One region of the Anaerosalibacter sp. Marseille-P3206 genome, then DNA from elsewhere that is predicted to be linked to it. Evidence: riboswitches for the same ligand, from Rfam matches in the RefSeq annotation. Region 1 holds a riboswitch; the other holds the start of a gene.
The links. A riboswitch is a leader RNA that binds a small molecule or an ion and turns the genes downstream of it on or off. The one in region 1 is predicted to bind thiamine pyrophosphate.

Region 1 (11,431 bases):
AATTTTCTTTAACATTTTATTGCCATTTGATAGATATACGGTTTTGTCAAATTGACTTATTACATCTATTTTTCCTGTTACTGCTACTACTGAATTTGTTTTCTTTGAAAGAATCTGTGATATTCTTGTTATTTCATCTACGCTATCATTATCTCCTGAGTCTACTCCTTTGGAATTTGCCTCAAGTCCGCATATGGTTTTAATCTCTGATTGATTTCCCTTTATAATGGATACATGAATATTTTCAAATATTTTTCCTACTATGTTTTTTCTGAACTCTGACACTCCAACTCCTACTGGATCTAATATTACTGGAATATTTAAGCTGTTTGCTTTCTTTCCAGCTAATATCATTGATTCAACTATATTTTCTTCTATTGTACCAATATTTAATACAAGTGCTTTAGAAACAGAAACCACTTCTTCCACTTCTCTAGAATCTATAGCCATAATAGGAGAAGCACCAATGGCAATAACCACATTGGCGCAATCATTTCTTGTAACACTATTGGTGACAAGGTGAACTAAGGGCTTTTCTTCCCTTATCCTATTTGATAGCTTGTAAATATCAGCATTCATTACTTTTCTCCTTATTTATTTGAGGTCTACCATATTTTTCTATAACCTTTGATAATACAACAGCTATTATACTTCCACCAATACTACTTAAAATAAATGGATATACAAAAAATAACGCTACTACATCTTTTCCCATTACAAACTTTGCTATAGGAAAGGCAAGCAATCCTCCAAGTATTCCTGTTCCAAACACTTCTCCTATAGCCGTTAGATAACAATTCTTAGTTTGTCTAAAAATAAGTCCTGCTAATAGCGCTCCTATCATGCTCCCTGGAAAAGCTAAAAGACTTCCTGTACCTAATATATTTCTAATTAGAGATATGCAAAAAGCTACAGCTACACCATAAAAAGGCCCTAGTATTGTTGCAGATAGAACATTTATAGTATGTTGAATTGGGAAACACTTTGAAACTCCCACTGGAATAAATATAACATTTCCAAGAACCACTCCAATAGCAACAAACATAGCTGCTATTGCTAATTTTTTGGTTTTATTATTATCCATTATAATCCCTACCTTTTTACAAAATTTTAGTCATCATTTCTCAAGATATTTATATCTTTACCGTCCAAAATTCTATTCATGTTTCTAACAGAACACATTTTTCCACACATAGTACAACTGTCTTCATGTTCAGGTGTTGATTCCTTTCTATATCTTCTAGCTTTTTCATCATCTATAGCTAGCTCAAACATTTCTTCCCAACACAATCTTTGCCTTGCCTTACTCATTTTTAAATCCCATTCTTTGGCTGAAGGAATTCCCTTAGCTATATCTCCTGCATGAGCTGCAATCTTAGTTGCTATGATACCTTCTTTCATATCATCTAAATCTGGAAGTCTTAAATGTTCTGCTGGAGTTACATAGCATAGAAAATCTGCCCCACTGCTTGCTGCAATTGCGCCGCCTATGGCACTTGTAATGTGGTCATACCCTGGAGCAATATCAGTAACTATCGGTCCTAATACATAGAATGGTGCTCCATAACATAGTTTCTTTTCAAGTAACATATTTGCCTCTATTTCATTTATGGCTAAATGACCAGGGCCTTCAATTATAATTTGAACATTTCTTTCCCACGCTCTTTTGGTAAGCTCTCCTAATACTATAAGCTCTTGTATTTGAGGTCCATCAGTTCCATCTTCTATACTTCCTGGTCTTAGTGCATCACCTAGACTAATAGTTACATCATACTCTTCACAGATATCAAGAAGTTCATCAAAATATTCATAAAATGGATTTTCCCTATTATTTAATTCCATCCAAGCATAAAGTAAGGATCCACCCCTTGATACAATATTTGTCACTCTTTTAGTATTTTTAAAAGCTTGAGCTGTTCTTCTATTCATACCTGCATGTATTGTTAAAAAATCTACTCCATCTTCAGCATGTTTTCTTGCTACATCTAAAAATTCCTTTGCTGTTATTTCCTTTAATTCTTTGTCATAAAAACCAACTGCATCATATATAGGTACAGTTCCAATCATAGCTGGAGAAATCTCAACTAATCTTCTTCTAAATTCTTCAGTCTTTCCAAAATTACTTAAATCCATAATGGCTTCTGCTTTCATATCAATTGCTACTTTTACCTTATCTAATTCTTTTTCTATATCATTACAATCTTTTGATATTCCTAGGTTTACATTGATCTTAGTTTTAAGACCTTCTCCCACACCTTCTGGATCTAGAGATTTATGGTTTTTGTTTGCTGGTATTACTATTTTCCCTTCAGCAATACCATTTCTCAAAACTTCTACATCCATATGTTCTTTTTTTGCTACTATTTCCATTTCTCTTGTAACAATGCCTTTCTTTGCTGCATCCATTTGCGTTGTATAATTCATTCTTCTTCCTCCTTTAATATTTCTCTTATTGATTTAACCTTTTCACTCATACTGTCTGCACTTGTCAATTCACTGATCATGGCATAATATTGTCCACCATGTTCTTTAACACTTGCTATGTTTTCTTCTTTAATTCCACCTATTGCTACATAAGGAATACCTATATTTTCTGAAACCCATTTTAAATAATTAAGACCTTGGCTGTGTTCTGTATCTTCTTTTGTAGTTGTTTTAAATATTGGCCCTACACCTATATAATTAGCACCTGCTTTTACAGCATGAATAGCTTGTTCACTGTTGTGAGTTGAAAGTCCAATGATCATATTTGGAGCAATCTGTTTTACTTCTTCAATTGGTATATCATCTTGTCCAATATGTATACCATCAGCCCCTACTAATATGGCAATATCAATATCATCATTTACTATAAAAGTTATTTCTTCTTTTTTTGTCAATTCTCGAATAGCTACACAATCTTCATATTTTTCTCTTTTGGATTTATCTTTTTCTCTATATTGGATGATCTTAATCCCTGCATTAATCATATCTTTAACTACTTCAATATTTGTTCTTCCCTTTGAAAATCTTTCACCTGTAATTCCATAGATATCTGTTCTTGGTAATGCCTTTATAAAAACTTTCTTTTCTAAGCTATATACACTAAATCTTAACTTTTCATAAATCTTTGACTCTTGATAATACTCTAAAATTTTTAAACATTCTTCAATACTTCTTAATCCCTCTTCTACCCTCTTGAAATTTGATATGAGTAATGAGTCTATATCTTCTTTTTTATCTAATGTAGTATTTTGTGATATTTTAAGTCCTATATCTGTGTTTGAATTTCTATTTTGTAATAATTGAGGACTTTTAAAACACTTCCTTACTAAATGCCTTATTTCTCTTATTTCCTTGGCAATTTTTTCTTTTTCAAATATAAATCTTTCTATATCTTCTATGACTCTTAAACCTTCTGAGACTCTGTTAATATTTGCATCTATTATCCTATAAGTGTTCATTTTAACCTCCCTTCAAAAAAATAAGCTGTATACTTCAACGGAAGCATACAGCTTTTATTCAAAAATAAACATAAAAAAATAAATCCCTCCGTTGGAATTACCCAAATCAGGTTCATAGGGTCAGGAATAACATTCCTATCTCAGCCTATTAATATAAGCACCCCTTGATTTGCTATTTAATTTTTTCTTACGTCTACATCATAACACTTTTATTACAAAGTGTAAACCATTTTAGCTATGGGATGGTTTGGGGGCAAATATTTAAAATAGCATCCTAACTAATAATGGTGCTAGAAGTACGGTTATAAGGCCTGCAACACCAATTGCTAGTGAACTCATGCCCCCTTCTACTTCTCCAAGTTCCATTGCTTTAGCTGTTCCTACTGCATGGGCTCCTGTACCTAAACTAATACCAGTAGCTACATCATCTTTTATATGAAATATTTTGCTTATATAAGGCCATAGAACATTTCCTGTTATGCCAGTTACTACAGTAGCAGCAACAGTCAAAGCTGGAATTCCATTTATTTGTTTTGAAACCTCCATTGATATAGCTGCAGTTACAGACTTTGGCATTAGTGAAAGTGTCAATATCTCATCTAGACCAAATAACTTACTTAAAAAATACACACTAAGTAGCCCTGTTAATGAACCAACAGTAATACCTATTAATATAGGAGTTTTTTCTTTTTTTAGCTTTTCAATTTGTTTATATAGTGGTACTGCTAAAACTACTGTTGCTGGTCCTAAAAGAAAAGATATCATACTTCCGCCTTTGTTGTATACTTCATAGTCAATATGGGAAATGGATAAAAATGCTATTATCAAACCTACTGCAATAATAAGGGGGTTTAGTATAGATAGCTTTGTTTTCCTATTAATTATAATCCCTATTTCAAAAGCAACAATTGATATTACAATTCCAAATATAGGTGTATCAAAAATTTCAATCATCTATTACTCTCCTTTACTCTTTTTAAAGCTTGTACTGTTAAACCTGTTACAACTAAAACTATTACTGTAGTTAATATCGTTACTATCAACAGTGGTAGCCATTTATCTTTTATAATATCTATTGATGTCATAATTCCAACACCTGCAGGCAGAAAAAAGAAAACTAAATGATCTAATAAAAATTGGCTTACCTCAGATATCATTTCAATTTTTATTAAACCAGTTATAAGACCAATCAACAATATTATCATTCCTAAAACAGTCCCTGGTATAGGCAACCCTGTAACCTTTTGCAATAGGTGGCTTCCAAATAAAATACCAAGTATAATTCCTAATTGTCTTAATAATTTCAAATAAGTCACCTCTTTCATGTGTTTTGTATAATTTATTATACACGAAAAATTATATAAAAAATAATATATTTTATTGTTTGAAAATATAGTTAAAATAGTTTATAATTATAACGAAATGAAAAACAAGGAGGAAATTATTTTAAATGAAAAATATATATTTAATTTCTGACACTCATTTTGGGCAAAAATTTGCTGTGAAATTTTCTAATAGACCATTTAAAAATATCATAGAAATGCATAGAGCACTGATAACAAATTGGAATGACAATGTTGATAAAGATGATATAGTTATAATATTAGGAGACTTCTTTGCTGGAAGCAAACTTTTCTCTAATTTTCTTTTGAGAAAATTAAATGGTGAGAAAATACTGATAAAAGGTAATCACGACTTTAAATTTAGATACAAAAAACTATTAGAAACTAGAAGAATTAAGATATATAACAAGATGGAATTCTCATTATTAGGTCATAATTTTTTATTAACTCATAAGCCAATGAAAAACATATCAAATGAAACTTTTAATATTCACGGTCATCATCATAGAAAGTTATTGCCTAAAAAATTAGAACAGAATAAGTATTTCAATGTAGCCGTGGATCATATTGATTATAAGCCAATTTCTATTAAAGAGATAATCGAAGATAAGTTAGGTGAAATAAATATTGATTTAATGGAAATTGTTGAACAAATTAAATATTCAAATATAAATAGACAATATATTCTAGGTTAAAAATAAGGAGTCAAAGAATGACCCCTTATTTTTATTCAACAATTACTGCTGTTCCTGAAGCAGTAACCATGAGCATATCTCCACCTTGTCCTAATACTTCATAGTCTATATCAACTCCAACTACTGCATTAGCTCCTAGTTTTGCTGCTCTACTTTCCATTTCTCTTATAGCTGCTTCTCTAGCCTCAATTAGTTCTCCTTCATAAGAACTAGAACGACCTCCAAAGAAATTACTAAGCCCTGCTGCAAAGTCCTTTAGAAAATTAACACCAGATACTACTTCTCCAAAAACAATACCCTTATATTCTACTATCTTTTTACCTTCAACACTTGGTGTGGTTGTTGTTATCATAAAATCACCTCATATATTTTTAATTTAATAGGCGTTTGCGAAACGCCATAACCCGCATGAATACGGGACATTTTTTCTTTAAAAAGATATAACTCCTCACTGATTTATGGTAAAATTGAAGTGTCAAGCAACAAATCCACCAAAACCTGAAAGGAGTTATAAAAATATGATACCACAAAAACAGCTTTCTTTGGCAGATATTTATTCAGATTGTAAAACTTTTTTTGAAGACGATAAACCTAAGTTTCTTTCATTACTTGAAAATACCATTAATCTTAATGAGTTTATCCCTATTTCTTTTTATCACCACTTTTATGCTTCTACTGGAAGACCCCGTGAATACAAGCTTCATTCCATGTTATGGGCTTTGATTATTCAAAGAATCTTCTCTATTCCTACAGATACTCTCTTAATTACTTTTCTTAAGTATTCAAGTGAATTAAGAGATTTTTGTGGGTTTAATAAAGTTCCTGATGGTTCTAAATTTACTCGTTTCAAACAAGATTTCTTAGAAGATTTACAAACTGTATTTGATAATCTTGTTGATGTTACTGAGCCCATATGCCAAGATATTGATGGAGCTAAAGCTTCTATGACGATTTTTGATACTTCAGGAATTGAAGCTTTTGTCGCTGAAAATAATCCTAAATATGCTAATAAAATAATTAAACAATTAAAAGCTTTTAAAAAATCTCAAGGTCTTGATGATTCTTATGATCCATACAAAGTTGCATATGGCTCCATGCCTTCGAATGCTGCGTCTAACCCTGAAATAAAGCAACTTTACATCAATGGGCACTTTTGCTATGTCTATAAATTTGGTATGGTCACAAATGGTTTAGGAATCGTAAGGGATATTTCTTTTTACAATAAAGATTTTTTAAATTCTCATCCTGAAATCATTGTTGATAAAAAATCAGATTCACCAAATGAAGATAAATCACTTCATGATGCCAAAGCTGTCATCCCTGTTCTAAAAGACTACTTTGAAAAACATCCTAGTATTAAACCAAATATTTTCATTGGTGATGCCGCTTTTGATGCTACTAATATTTACAGAGATTTACTTACTGATTTAAAATTTAGTAAAGCGTATATTCCTTTAAATCAACGTTCTTCTCTAAAGCATCCAGACTATACAGTAAATGAAGCTGGGATACCCTACTGCCCACATGACTCAACTCTTTTAATGAAGTCAGAGGGATCTTCATGTTTGAAATCTGGTATTAAAAGGTTTAAGTTTGTATGCCCAAAAATGAAATGGATTAAAGACGATAATGGTAAACGCAAAAGGAGACACTTTTGCGAAGACCCTTGTACTTCATCACCTTGTGGAAGAATGCTCTACATATATCCTGAAAAAGATCTTCGTGCTTATCCAGGTACTCTTCGAGACACAGAAGAATGGGATAAAGTTTACAAAATTCGTTCAGTAGTAGAACAGTCCATAAATCACTTTAAAGAAAGCTTTTGCATTGCTGGACGCAAAACTCAAAACGAGAAAACTATTCATGCTGATTTACTTCTAGCAGGTATCACTCAGTTAATTACTGTTGTTCTTGCTGATAAAATACATAAACATGAATACATCAGAAGCTTAAAACCATTAATTGCTTAGATATTTGTTTAGATATTAATTTTCTCATAAATTCAATAGCTTTATTTTGTGTACCCATTTTTGAGAATAACTTATTGATTTCATTAAATTTCCACTTTCAACTCCCAAACTTTATTTTTAAAAGATTTATATTTCTATTATTCATTTTTCAAAAATAGTTTCGCAATTACTTATTTTAATTTAATTATACATTATTGTATTAATTATTTCACTATATTTATGAATGTTTTATTCATTAAACCAACTCAATATAGTAAAAATTAGAATTAATGTAATAATAATTGTAGTTATTATAGATGATATTTTTATGTATTTTATATAGTCCTCTGTTGGATAAATATTTTCTCTATACTTCCATCTTTCTCCAAATGTTGCCATGTCTTCTGGATCTTTAATACCATATATAAGTAATGCATACACTGGTATCATAAATATTATTAATAAAAACATTTTAATCCCAATCACTATTTTCTCCTCCAATAATTTTCTTATTAATGATAAATATTCTTCATAATTTATTAAATACCTTTAAAATTTTAAAGGATTTTATAATTTTAAGTAGAAGTTTAATATATACTAAATTTATTGGAGGTAATAATCATGGTAAAGACAAATAGTGATAGACTTGTTATTCAATCAGTACAAGGTAAAGTCCATAGCCCTATAGTAGGTGGAAAACCCTATAGAGTCAATAGAGAAGGTATTGGAGAAATACTCCCATCTACTGGAGGTATTTGTTACAATGTAAAAATTGGAGACTCTTGTATGAAATGGGTAGGGGATCATATTGAGCCAGGGGTTAGTATTAAAAATAGTGACAATATGGAAAACAACGCACTTATGCTATTGGCTTGTATTGGTAATGAAGCAAAGGTAATAACTGGAGATGCTAAAGGTGCAAAAGGCTATGTAACTGGTATGCATGGTGGTATAGAACATGTTCTTATATACTTTAAGGAAGAAGATTTGGAAAAAATGGCTATTGATGATACTATTTTGATTAAGGCTCATGGTCAAGGTTTGGCTATTGAAGACTTTGAAGATGTAAAATGTATGAATATTGACCCAAATCTCTTTGATAAACTGTCAATAATAGATAAAAATGGAGTTCTTGAAGTGCCTGTTGTTACTGAAATACCAGCATATTTAATGGGTTCAGGAGTTGGTAGTAGTACAGCTTTTTCTGGAGATTATGACATAATGACTGGCGATAAAGGTGCAAACAAGGAATTTGGAATAGATAAGCTTAAGTTTGGAGATTTAGTTTTGTTAAGAGATTGTGACAATACAAATGGAAGACAATATTTAGGTGAGTCAGTATCCATTGGAGTTATTGTGCACAGTGATTGTATATTATCAGGTCATGGCCCTGGAGTTACAGTTATTATGAGTTGTAAAACTCCTAAGATTGTAGGTAAGATTGATGAAAACGCAAATATTGCTAATTATTTGGAAGTTAAATAGGTAGGGAAATCCCTACCTATTTTTTAATTATTAGCTTTTAGTCCTCTATCATGCCAATTGCTTATCCATGCATAATCTACAGCAAAATCTAATACTAATTGTGATTGTTCTTTTAATTTTTCTTTGTTAATATTGCTTAAATCATTTTGACTTTTACCATCATATTGTTTAACAATATTTTGTGTATCTACACTTGAAATTACAACTCCTGATACATCTTTTTCCATAAAATTTTGAATATCACAAAATGCAGGATATAGATATTCTTGCTTAATTGGGATGCCCAATTCTTTACCTCTTAGTTTTATGCCTTTGATGTTTTTATAAAAAATATCAAAGGCACTATTTACTGTAGAAGTATCCATGTAGAGCTTATTACTTTGACCTAATCCCAAGTAGTTCATATACACATAAAAACTGTATACATCTACATTTTTATTTCCTATAGCTTCAACTACTCCTTGTCCATTTTCTTCACTACCATCAGTAAATAAAAATACTATGGTTCTTGAGTTCATATTTTCTTTGCTCTTAGCTATTAGATTTCTAGCAAGTTCTAATGTTGCTGCAACACTCGTTCCATTTTTATATAAACCCTTGTTATCCTTTCCTAAACAATCATAGCTAGTAACTAATACTAATGGATTGTTACTGTTTTTCCCCCATATATATCCTCCGATGTTTTTCCCTTTAACTTTGCCATCTACATCAAATTCTTGAATGTATTCATCTTCAAAAAGAGGACTTATATCGTATTTTTTTAATTCTTCGGCTATATAGTTAGCAACCTTATCTCTCTCTAAAGTTCCTGTTTTTCTTCCTTCATATTTAGATAGTTCTTCTATATGTTTGTATGCAATATCTAAATCAAACTGATATCTATTCTTATATTTGTTTATATGGAATTGTCCTACTATTATAAAGATAATTAAGGCAACTACAAATGATTTAAAAACTACATTTCCCCAATATCTGTATAAGTTATTACATTGATTAATAAATTCCTTTGGTGAAAAGAATAATGCTATTTTCTTGAGTTTTTTATAATTATCTACTTCAACATCATATAAAATTCCTTTGCCTAATAGTAAAAAACTAATAATAGCTATAATAAAACATATACTTGGTCCTATAATCAGCCAGAAACTTCTTGTACTTAAAGCTTTTCCAGCTGTAGCTAACATACCTGCCCATTCAGGATTATAGTTAGGCATATATCCCCATTTAGTTTCTATATTTGCAAACTTATTAACACCTACTGTTATTCCCCCGATACCCAAAACAAATTGAATAAATAGCACTCTACTTAATTCAATAAAACCGTTTCCTATCATACTTGCTATGCTATCGTTAGATTCATCTATTTTTCTTGCTAATCTTCCCCATCCTATTATTCCTAAAACTAACCCATAGACCATAATAGCGTATTTTAGGTCTAATTCTTTATACCAAGGTAATCTTAAAATTAAAAATGCAATTATAATTTCCACTACTATATTGAAAACAATTGAATAAGTCTTAATAATTTTCTTCCTTACCCTCTCATTAATAGTAAACACTACTAAAATAGCGATGATAAATTTTATTGTTGTAGCTAAAAACCCAATCCCTAAAGTTGTTTTAGTTCCTGATACTAACATACTTATTACATTTCTACCTAATGGATCTGTCCCCAATTTATCATAATCATTTGGGGGAAGAGGATGTTCTAATTTGAAATATTCATCATAAATATATCCCTCTGAACCTTCATCAATAGAATATGAATCTACTGGAATAATAATTTCTTCATATATTACTACTGATAGTAATAATATAGTTAAGATAATACCTAGAATTAATTTTGCATTTCTTTTCTTCATATAAGCACCTCATCTCTATGTCTTTTAGATATTATATTACATAATATAATTGCTGACTAAAGATTTTTTTGGAACAATGTTATTAATTAATGTTAACAATATTCTCTTTTTTTAGTTTATTGAGAAAAAAGAAACCTAACAATAGGTTTCTTTCAATTTTATTTTTTTATTAACATCTTATTCTATAACTTTAAATTCATATCCTTGACTTATTAAATATTCAATGATTTCGGGTAATGCTTCTACAGTGGTTTTCTTTGCCCCTGCATCGTGCATTAGTATTATCAATTTGTCTTTTCCCTTTGAGGTTTCTTTTAGTCTTTTAACAAGTTTTGCCTTTGGTATATTGTGACCTTCTGCATCTCCATTTAATGCATTCCAATCGACATAAGTAATATCTTTATCTTTCAACGCATTTCTATAAGGTTTTCTCTTATCTCCAAAGGAACCACCAGGAAATCTTACAGTACTTGTATGGAAATCATTTCCTAAAATATTTTTTAAAGCTTTTTCGTTTTTATCTAATTCAGCTAAAAAACTTTTTACATTTTTATATACATATTTATAATTATGAGAATATGTGTGATTTCCAATACTATGACCGCTTTCATATTCTCTTATAATTAATTCTGGGTTTCTTTCTGCTAAATATCC
Region 2 (11,431 bases), 470 kb from region 1:
TTATTTTTAGATTTTATCAATATAAAAGAGATAAAAACAATCAAAAATTCACTAAAGCAAGCATAAAAAATTCATTTAATAAACTACTAAACTATAGCAATAACGTCAGTATAGCTAATCTATTAGCTAATAGTATTAAAAGTGGATTCTCTTCTCTAACAATAATTGGCGGATTTATGATATTCTACTCTGTTGTAGTGGAAATATTAAAAACATCTAACTTTATTGATATAATAAATAATATTATAATTGCTATAACACCCTTAAAAACAAATTGTAAAATTTTAGAAGCCTTATTGCCTGGTCTGTTTGAAATTACAATTGGTTGTGTCGAAATCTCCAATTTAACAGAGTTGTCTTTCCTATCAAAAATTATGATAATTAACTTTTTAATAGGATGGAGTGGTTTCTCAATTCATAGCCAAGCCTTAAGCTTTATACAGACTACAGATCTAAATGGCAAAATCTATGTGTTTTCAAAATTATTACATGGTTCTTTTTCAAGCATTTATAGTTATATCCTTTATAAACTTAAATACACAAATTTGACTTTACCTTCATTTAAACCTCAAATTACATTTTGGAATACACTATCAATAACTAGCTGGATTAAAGTTTCTGCTTTTTCATTACAAATATTATTGCATAGCATTGTATTTTTAATAATTTATGGCTTAATAATAAGTTCAATAAATAAAATCTTATTTAATAAATAGTTTTATTTCATACCTCTTAGTTCTTGTCTATTCTTATCAAGAATATCTATTTGTTCCTTTAAATATTCTTGGGTTTCCATTAAAAGATTATCTGCATATTCCACAGCACCTATACGAATTTCTTTTGCATTATTTTGAGATCTAGCCATAATCTCCTCTGCTCTTACTTGAGCTAATTTAGTAATTTCATCATGATCAATTAATTCTTCTAAATGAGTTCTTGCTTCACTCACTATTGTATCTGCTTCTTTTTGAGCTTCAGCTAAAATTCTTTGTTTCTCATCTTTTACCCAACTAGCTTGTTTTATTTCATCTGGTAGTTTTATCCTTATCTCTTTTATGATTTCTAATATTTCATCTTTATCTATCATTACTTTTCCTGAAAAAGGTATGGATGAACTTTCTTCAATAATATCTTCTATCTCCTCAATTAATTGCAATATATCCATAAAACTTATTTACCCCCTTTTAGTTTTTGTTTTAAGGCTTCATTCACCACTTTAGGAACAAGACATGATACATCACCATTGAACGATGCTATTTCTTTTACAATACTAGAGCTAAGATATGCATATTCACTGTTAGACACCATGAATAAAGTCTCAATGTCAGAAAATAATTTTCTATTTGCTAGAGCCATTTGCATTTCATATTCAAAATCCGAAACAGCCCTAAGTCCCCTAACCATTGTTGTAACATTTTTCTCTTTTGCATAATCTATTAATAGCCCTGAAAATGTATCAACTTCTACATTGTCATATTCTTTTACAGTCATTTCTAGCATTTTTATTCTTTCTTCTATAGTAAATAATACATTCTTTGAAGTATTATTTAAAACTGCTACAATAACCTTATCAAACTTATTTGAACATCTTTTGATAATATCTAGATGTCCATTAGTTACAGGATCAAAACTTCCCGGATATATTACTGGCATCTTTTTACCTCCTAAATTATGTTTTTAATATAAAATGTTACTGTTGTATCCCCATAATTTCTTTCATCAACTTTCTTTAAGCAAAATAGAAAATCCTCAAGTACTAATCCCTTTCCATGTTCCACAATAATTAGTGTATCTTCATTTATAATTTGACTTTCACAAATTAACTTCAATGCTTTTTTCTCAAGTTCTTTGTTATATGGTGGATCCATAAAAATATAATCAAAAGTAATATTATTCTTTCCTAATACTTTTACAGCTCTAAAAACATCATTTTTATATACCTCAGACTGACCCTTAAAACTTGTTTTTTCTAAGTTTTCATTAATAGCCTTAATACTTTCTTGAGAATCATCAATAAAATATGATTTTTTAGCACCTCTACTTAAAAATTCTATTCCAATTCCACCAGAACCTGAAAACAAATCTAAAACTACAGATTCCTCATGTATTTTACCTATAATATTAAACAGTGACTCCTTTATTCTGTCTTGAGTAGGCCTTGTATCTAATCCTTTAGGAGCTTTCAATCTAAAACCTTTTCTACTACCTGAGATTACTCTCAAAAGATCACTCCTCTTTTATCTATATTTTAACATATATTTTATAACAATAAAATAAATCTTTAATTTAAAACTATATTATCAATTTTATCTTTAAACATTTTGATTATTTTATATTTTATCAGACTATATTTATCTTTTTGAAGATTTGGATCTTCTTCAAGAATATCATGTGCTTTTACTTGCACCAACTTTAATATATCCATATCTGTAAACAAATTAGCAATTTTTAAGTCTGGAAGTCCATGTTGCTTTGTTCCAAAAAATTCACCTGGGCCTCTAAGCTCTAAATCCTTTTCAGATATTTCAAACCCATCATTAGTTTTTTGCATAATTCTCATTCTTTCTCTTGCTATTTTATTTTTCCCTTCACTTATCAAAATACAATAAGACTTATATTCACCTCTACCAACCCTGCCTCTTAATTGATGAAGTTGAGCTAAGCCAAATCTCTCTGCATTATAAATCACCATAATACTAGCATTTGGTACATTTACACCTACTTCTATAACTGTTGTTGATATGAGTATATCAATATCGCCATTCTTAAATTGCTGCATTATATAGTCTTTTTCTTCACCTTTCATTTTACCATGAAGTAGTCCTAATCTAAACCCCTTAAAAGCCCCATCTTTAAATTTATTATATAATTCCTCAGCTGCCTTCAAATCTAAGGAATCTGACTCTTCAATTAGTGGAGATACTATATATGCTTGTCTACCTTCTCTAATTTGTTTTTTTATAAATTCAGTCACTCTTTTTTCCATCTGTAAGCCAACTGCATATGTACCAATTTCTTTTCTACCTGGAGGTAATTCATCTATAACAGATATATCTAAATCCCCATATAAGATTAGTGCAAGAGTTCTAGGAATAGGAGTAGCTGTCATAACTAATATATCTGGATTTAATCCTTTTTGTGATAAAACGGCTCTTTGCTTAACACCAAATCTATGCTGTTCATCTGTTATAGCTAGACCCAATTTATAAAATTCAACATCTTCCTGTATTACAGCGTGAGTTCCAATAAGTACATCAATTTTTCCATCTTTTAGTCTTTGTAATATTTCTTCCTTTTTCTTACTCGTTAAACTACCAACAAGTAATTCACAATTTACATCATAGTTTTTAAGCATTTCTGAAACTGTTTCATAATGTTGTGTAGCGAGAATTTCAGTTGGAGCCATCATAACTGATTGATAACCTGATTTCCACGCCTTAATCATAGCTAGAACTGCTATAACTGTTTTACCTGAACCAACATCCCCTTGAACTAATCTATTCATTTGTCTTTCACATTCCATGTCCTTTTCAATTTCTTTAATGACCCTTTTTTGTGCTCCTGTTAATTCAAAGGGTAATGATTTAATAAAGTTTTCAACTTCTGAAACCTTTTTAAACATAATTCCTAGATTGTCAGATTTATTCTTATTATTTATTAAAAATAATCCTAGTTGAAGAATAAGCAGTTCCTCAAAAACTAATCTACTTCTTGCTTGATGAAATTCATCTCCACTTGTTGGAAAATGCATATTTAATATGGCTTCTTTTACAGGCATTAAACAAAATTCTTCAAGAATCTCTTGAGGTAAAACTTCCACAACTTGATTTAAATTATCTTTAAGTGCATTACCAACGATTTTAATCATTTCATTATTACTAAGTTTTTCTGTTAATGGATATATGGGAATAATCCTTCCAATCTTTCCTTTGGAGGAGTTTTCTAATTCATAAACTGGAGTTGTTATTTGAACTTCATTTCCAATTCTTTTTATTTTTCCATTTACAGCTAAGACTTGACCAATCCTAAAACTATCAGCTAAATAATCCTGATTAAACCATACTAAATAGGCCATTCCAGTATCATCTTTCACAGGCAACTTTAAAATGGAAAGATTTCTTCTTGGCCTCAGCACAGTTGGATGATTAATCACTTGAACCTTTAAACTAAGCTTTTCACCTTCTACACAATCTACTATCTTGCTAAATTTTCTCCTATCATCATAACTTCTAGGAAAGAAATATATCAAATCCTCAACTGTAAATATATTTAATCGTCTCAACTTAGTGGCTCTTTTTGGTCCAACCCCTTTAACATATTGAACTGACATAGATAATCTTTCCACTTTAACACCTCAAATAATATATTTCCCCTACCTATATAGGTAGGGGATAAGTTAATCACTCAATTGAAAAAATATAATAGTATAGAGGTTGCCCACCATAGATTACTTCAACATCACAATCTTCTAATTCACTCTCTATTTTTTCTGCTAATTCATTCGCTTCATCTTCAGTAATATCATTTCCGTAAAATATAGTAATGATTTCTGAATCCTCTTCTACAACTTCTCTTATCAGCTCAAGGGATACATCATCTTTATTCTTACCATTTGATATTATTTCTCCTTTACATATTCCTATAATATCATCTTTTTTTATTTTAACTCCATTGATTTCTGTATCTCTAACTGCATAAGTTACTTGACCTGTTTTAACATTTTGTACTGCAAATTCCATAGCTTTTAGATTTTCATCTAAATCCTTTTCATAATCAAAAGCTAAGAGAGCACTTACTCCTTCTGCTATAGTCTTAGTTGGAAAAACCTTTATGTTTCTATCACTAATTTTCATAGCTTGTTCAGCTGCCAAAACTATATTTCCATTATTGGGTAGTATAATGATATTCTCACCATCTACTTTTTCTACACCTTTTAAAATATCTTCTGTACTTGGATTCATTGTTTGCCCACCAGGAATAACATAATCTACTTTTAAATCTTTAAATACATCTGAAATGCCATCACCCATAGCAACAGTAATGAAACTATACTTTTTAGGCTCTTTTTTTATATTATTTGATTTTGAGACTTTATTTTCATATACTTGATCTTCATTTTCTATAAGAAGATTTCTATGTTGAACCCTCATATTGTCTATTTTTATATCATTTAATTCACCAATAGCCAATCCTTTTTCCAGAACTAAACCTGGATTATTTGTATGAATATGAACTTTAATCATATTCTCTCCACCAACTGCTAATAGAGAATCACCAAAAAGTGATAGTTCTTTTCTAAACTCTTCCACATCTTTGTTTGTCTTCTTAACAATGAACTCAGTACAATATCCATATTTAATATCTCCCGTTGATACATCATGATCAAAATGAACTTCATCTTTCTTAGCAGAAATAGGTTCATATTTTATTTCTCCATGAGAAATCAAGGCTTTAAAGGAACCTTCCAATATAACCATTAAGCCTTTTCCACCTGCATCCACAACTCCTGCCTCTTTAAGTACAGGAAGCATTTCCGGGGTTTTGCTAAGTACATAATTTCCATGTTCTATTACCTTATTCATGAATATAACTACATCTTTTTCTTTTTTTGATATCTCTATTGCTTTTTCTGCACAGCCCCTAGCCACTGTAAGTATTGTTCCCTCTGTTGGCTTCATTACAGCTTTATAAGCAGTTTCAGAAGCTAAATTAAAAGCTTCGGCTAGAGCTGTTGTATCTACACTTTTTCTATCTTTTAATCCATTTGCAAATCCTCTATATAATTGAGATAAAATAACTCCAGAGTTTCCTCTAGCTCCCATTAACGAACCATTACTAGCTGCTAGAGCTACTTTTTCAGCACTACATTCATCAAGATTCAATATTTCTTTTATTGCTGATTGAACAGTTAGGGACATATTGGTTCCTGTATCTCCATCAGGTACAGGGAATACGTTTAATGCATTAACCTCTTCTTTATTTGCTTCAAGATAGTTTGCTGCACCAATAAAAGCCCTTTTCAGCGTTGCACCGTCTATATACTCTATTCTCAAAGTTTGTACCTCCTTATATTACTTTTGAACATTAATTCCTTGTACTAGTACGTTTATTTTACTTACATTAAGTCCTGTATAATTTTCTAAATTATATTTAACTTTCTCGATTATATTTGCTGCAACTACTGTAATCCTTACTCCATATTGGAGTATAACATGCAAATCAACAGTTATCTCATTATCTTGTGTATATACTTTTACGCCTTTGGATAAGTTTTCCCATTTTACTAATTCAAAAAAACCTTCTGTAGCATTTTTACTTGCCATTCCAACGATACCATAGCATTCCATGGCTGACAATCCTGCAATTGTTGCTAATACACTATCATCTATGCTAACTGTTCCGTAGTCATTTTTAAATTTACTTCCCATTACCAAAACCTCCTCAAAAATATTTGTAACTATATTTTACCTTATTACAAAAAATAGTTCAACTATTCCTAGTTTAACTTTTATATTTAAATCATGTATTGCAATTATATGCACTCGTGTGTTAGAATATATGTTGTTATTATGTAATGATGTATATACTATGTAATAGTATGTAATAGTATGTCATATAGTCAGTTAAGGAGGTGTTGTAAATGGCTAAGTTTTGTGAGGTATGTGGAAAAGGTAAAACTTACGGAAATAAAGTAACTTTCTCAAATAAGAAAAATAATAGATCTTGGGCTCCAAATGTTAGAAGAGTTAAAGTTGTTATGGATGGATCTCCTAAGAGAATCTACGTTTGTACAAGATGCCTCAGATCTGGAAATGTAACTAGAGCATTATAAAAAATTTCAATAAAAATTTGGCTTCCCATATTACACTGGAAGCCTTTTTTCTTGCTCTTTTATCTACATTTATATAGAAATATGCCTAAAGACAAAATAGCTACACCAAATAAAAACAACCAGAAATTTAAAGGTAGTACTTTTAGGATTAAAATTAACCCAATTATTATTAATATAATCCCAAATATATTTTTTTTAGTGCATCTATTATAATGCCTATAACCATGTCTTTTGAAAAACTTTTTCCTTTTCATGCACATCACCTCAAAAGTAGCTTTTATACATAGTATTCAAAAAAAATCAATAGTTGCAAAAACAAAAGAAAAAGCCTTAAACTAGGCTTTTAATCTTTTGAGATGATTACTAAACATGTTCCATTTTCTACTTTTATATAACCATTCTCTTCTACAACTCTATTACTAATACCTAGAGTAGATGAAAAACCAAACTCTACCCTGTCTGTTTCATATTCAAAACCTGTCAATGTGACTTTTGCTCCGTTAGAAGTAATAGGTATTATAGATACGAAGGTTCCCTCTTCTCTAGATACACATAATTCACTATCAGTAATATAAACTCTATTATTTTCATCAATAATAACACCTTTAATTCCTCTTTTTAGTAATTTGTCTAGTATAAGAATATTGCCTAATGTATGATCAATTCTTGAACCTGTTACTCCCATAAAAATAATTTCCTTAAATCCTTTTTCTATTAAGTACTCTGTAGCTAACTCTGTATCTGTAGCATCTTTTTTAGGATTATATCTCTCGATATTAATATTATTACTTTCAATTTTCTCTAGAGTATTACTACTAATAGAATCTAAATCACCTACTACTAAATCTGGCATAACATTGATTGCTGCAATATGGTTTGTACCACCATCTGCACATACAATAAAATCTACATCTTTAATTACAGACTTTAAAATATTTAAATCACTAATTTCACCATTAGATACTATAAGACCTTTCATTTTAATCCTTTCAATTCAATTATTTTTGTATTTTACTTATAGGTTTCCAAATTAGTACAAGTATTATTGAAGATATAATAAATTCTGGTAATAAATATCCTCCATTATAAAGTGCAGAATAAACCCAAGGATTTTGGTCTCCAGCATATTCTGCAAAGAATATAACCCCTGAAAGTAAATGTGAAATCAATCTTCCACTTATAGCTAATAATACCCCTAAAACTATCATAAAATATTTATTATTACTTAATTGTTCATCATCCATTTTTGCAATACCAGCTAGTCCTAAACATCCAAAAGCAATTGGATAGTCCAATAAGAATTGTATAGGATGATATATATATGGTTCAATTGCAAATTGCAATAACCCATATACACAACCAACTAATAATCCTGGTCCCAGTCCCCATCTCATAGCAAATATCATTATTGGAATCATACTACCAGCGGTAACTGAACCCCCTTGTGGAGCCTTATAAATTTTAATAAAGCTCAAAAGTGTTGCTAACGCAATCATTATTCCTCCTTCTGCTAACATCTTAACATTCCATTTCTTCGACATATTAAATCCCCCTTATTTAATAAAATAAAACCCATCACCTGAAAAGGCAATGGGTTTGTTTCACAAACTAACAAATCACTTTCCTACGCTAGTATTACCTAGTTCAGGTAAAAGGGTCGGAACCATAGTTCCCTCTCAGCTATAAGAGCTCCCCTAGTGTTAATATTGAGTTCTAACTTCATTGTATCACAAAAAACATTGAAAATATATTAAAGATTCTTAAACATTCTTGTTTTCTCAATTACATCTCTTCCTCCAAATATAGCCGAACCTGCAACCAATATATCTACTCCCCAACTAATTATTTCTTTTGCATTATCAAGCTTTACTCCTCCATCTACTTCAATTTCAACATTTAAGCCATTATTATCAATCATTTTCCTAAGGGTTTTTATTTTTCTCTCCATTGCAGGAATAAATGATTGTCCACCAAATCCTGGATTTACAGTCATAATTAAAACCATATCTATATCTTCTAAAACATATTCTATACTTTCTAGTGGAGTTGAAGGATTTAATGCAACACCAACTTTTTTTCCACAACTCTTTATAGCTTGTATAGTTCTATGTAAATGAATAGTAGCTTCTTGATGTACAGTAATGATATCAGCTCCAGCTTTTGCAAAATCTTCAATATATCTTTCTGGTCTATCAATCATTAAATGAACATCAAAAGGCAAATCAGTAGTGCCTCTAATTTTTTTAATAACTGGTGGACCAAAAGTTATATTTGGAACAAAAATTCCATCCATTACATCTAAATGTACATAATCTGCTCCACCACTTTCAATTTTCTCAATCTCTTCACTCAGTCTACTGAAATCTGATGATAATACAGATGGTGAGATTTTAGTCATTTTAGTACCTCCTATTACTTTTTATTTCATTGATAAAGCTTAGGTAATTTTCATATCTGGTCTTTCCTATTTCTCCAGATTCGACTTTTTCTCTTACTTGACAACCTGGTTCACTTATATGCAAGCAACTGGAGAATTTACATTGAGTACTGTATTCTTCGATTTCTTTAAAATAATACTTTAAATCTTCTTCCTTTTCTATAAAATCTAAGTTCAATGAACTAAAGCCAGGGGTATCTAAAACATATCCACCAAATTCTAATTCTAATAATTCTGTATGTCTTGTCGTATGTTTACCTCTTTTCGTTTTGTTGCTAATTTCGCCTGTCTTTAGTTCTAATTTTTTTTGAATTTTATTTAAAAGTGATGACTTACCAACTCCAGATGGTCCTGCAAATACAGTGACATTATCTTTTAGGACCTCTTTTAACTCATCAATTCCTTCATCTGTCATTGAACTTGTTAATATAACCTTATACCTTGCTTTTTCATATGTTTTACAAATACTATCAATTGTATTTGTATCAACTAAATCAACTTTATTTATGACAATAACTATATTTATACCTACTCCTTCAGCTAACACCAAAAATCTGTCTAACAACCAAAGATTAGGGTCTGGATTCTTGATACTAGCAACTATAACCGCCTGTGAAACATTGGCTACAGGTGGCCTCTTAAGTTGTGTTTTTCTTTCAAATATTTCCTCTACATAACCTGTTTTGTTGCTATCAGATTCTCTAATTAAAACTCTATCCCCAACTAGAGGAGTAATATTTTTTTCCCTAAACGCACCTCTTGCTCTACATTCATATACTCCTCTATCTGTTTTTACATAATAGAAGCCACCAACACCTTTAGTTATAACTCCCTCTAGCATACAAGACCTCCCTAATTTTAATCAGGTAAAGTAACCTGATATACATCATCAAAGTATATATCGAATTTAGCATTAGGTTTTCCTTCTAAATTAACCACTATACTTCCTTCACTAACATCATGGACACTATTATATTTCAATTCACTAACCCCATCTTGGGTTCTGTATATTTTCACTTCAGTTTGATTTCTATCTTGAGGCAATGTTATTTTAATAGATCTTACTACTTCTTCATTACCTGTACCATTATTACCTTCATTTTTCTTTTCAGGGCCTTTGCTTACAGAAATATCTATCGCAGTATTAATTTCAATTTCATTACCACTTTCAATACTCTGCCAAATTACCTCACCTTTCGGAACATCATCACTATATTCAGGTAAAACTTCTCCAACTTTCAATTGGTTAGCTATTAATGCTCTTTTAGCCTCATTTTCCTTTAATCCTGTTATTTTAGGCATAATTACAGTTTTAGTTTCAGGTCCCTTACTTACAATTAAGCTTACCTTACTTCCTTCAGGCACTTCCATATATGGGTCTGGATCCTGACTGATAACAATATTTATAGGTATAGTATCGCTATATTCATATCTTACTTCCCCTTCAGATAATCCAGTTTTATCTAATAATTCATCTACTTCCGTAATATCCCTATTTTCTAATTTAGGAACTTTAGCAAGCTTACTACCTAAACTTACATCTACTTCAATTGGATAATTTTTCTTGACCTTTGTGCCAGGTTCAACACTTTGAGCTACAACTTGGCCTTCCTGAAATTCAGAATTATTCACTTTTTCTCTAACTGCAAATTTCAAACCCAAACTCTCAATCTCTTCTTTAGCCACTTCTTCTTGTAATCCAATAAGCTTAGGAACTTCTACTTCACTAGATCCAAATAGTCCTTTAAATTTAAAAGAACCTATAAACAAACCTGTAGCAACAAGAAAGGATAAAAGTATTCCCCAGAAAACTGCCTTTTTACTACTATCATTACTATTCTTCTTTTTTTGTTTTACTTTTCTTTTTGTTTCCATATCATTAGTTTCTCCTTCACCACCAACTACTGGTATAATCCTAGTAGCTGAATCAAGTTCATTAGTATCTTCAATAAAATCTATTTCTCCATTAGAATACTTAATTTTTCTCAAATCTCTTAACAATTCTCCAGCATTTTTATATCTTTCAATTTGATTCTTTTTTACACATTTCATTATGATATATTCTATATTTTCAGGTACAGAAGCATCAATTGTTCTAGGAGGAATGATTTCTTCCTCAACATGTTTTAGTGCAATTGATATAGGACTTTCACCTTCAAATG

Region 2: linked by a shared signal. The riboswitch ahead of thiT (energy-coupled thiamine transporter ThiT) and the one ahead of thiE (thiamine phosphate synthase) in region 1 are both predicted to bind thiamine pyrophosphate.

What each region holds. Positions count from the first base shown of each region.
Region 1 is NZ_FUHM01000002.1:526,807-538,237, forward strand. Features, by position in the region: gene thiM (hydroxyethylthiazole kinase) at 1-579, opposite strand, end outside; gene thiW (energy coupling factor transporter S component ThiW) at 569-1,084, opposite strand; gene thiC (phosphomethylpyrimidine synthase ThiC) at 1,111-2,424, opposite strand; gene thiE (thiamine phosphate synthase) at 2,421-3,443, opposite strand; TPP riboswitch at 3,509-3,618, opposite strand; gene BQ9840_RS03865 (LrgB family protein) at 3,705-4,397, opposite strand; gene BQ9840_RS03870 (CidA/LrgA family protein) at 4,394-4,750, opposite strand; gene BQ9840_RS03875 (metallophosphoesterase) at 4,894-5,481, shown strand; gene BQ9840_RS03880 (putative heavy metal-binding protein) at 5,513-5,833, opposite strand; partial or broken gene BQ9840_RS03885 (transposase) at 6,000-7,362, shown strand; gene BQ9840_RS03890 (hypothetical protein) at 7,680-7,916, opposite strand; gene BQ9840_RS03895 (DUF4438 domain-containing protein) at 8,052-8,915, shown strand; gene BQ9840_RS03900 (M28 family peptidase) at 8,939-10,777, opposite strand; gene BQ9840_RS03905 (polysaccharide deacetylase family protein) at 10,955-11,431, opposite strand, start outside.
Region 2 is NZ_FUHM01000002.1:59,715-71,145, reverse strand. Features, by position in the region: gene ylbJ (sporulation integral membrane protein YlbJ) at 1-716, shown strand, start outside; gene BQ9840_RS01520 (ATPase) at 719-1,165, opposite strand; gene coaD (pantetheine-phosphate adenylyltransferase) at 1,171-1,653, opposite strand; gene rsmD (16S rRNA (guanine(966)-N(2))-methyltransferase RsmD) at 1,665-2,222, opposite strand; gene recG (ATP-dependent DNA helicase RecG) at 2,282-4,345, opposite strand; gene BQ9840_RS01500 (DAK2 domain-containing protein) at 4,401-6,053, opposite strand; gene BQ9840_RS01495 (Asp23/Gls24 family envelope stress response protein) at 6,072-6,428, opposite strand; gene rpmB (50S ribosomal protein L28) at 6,641-6,832, shown strand; gene BQ9840_RS01485 (thiamine diphosphokinase) at 7,176-7,811, opposite strand; gene thiT (energy-coupled thiamine transporter ThiT) at 7,831-8,373, opposite strand; TPP riboswitch at 8,437-8,538, opposite strand; gene rpe (ribulose-phosphate 3-epimerase) at 8,583-9,230, opposite strand; gene rsgA (ribosome small subunit-dependent GTPase A) at 9,232-10,110, opposite strand; gene pknB (Stk1 family PASTA domain-containing Ser/Thr kinase) at 10,128-11,431, opposite strand, start outside.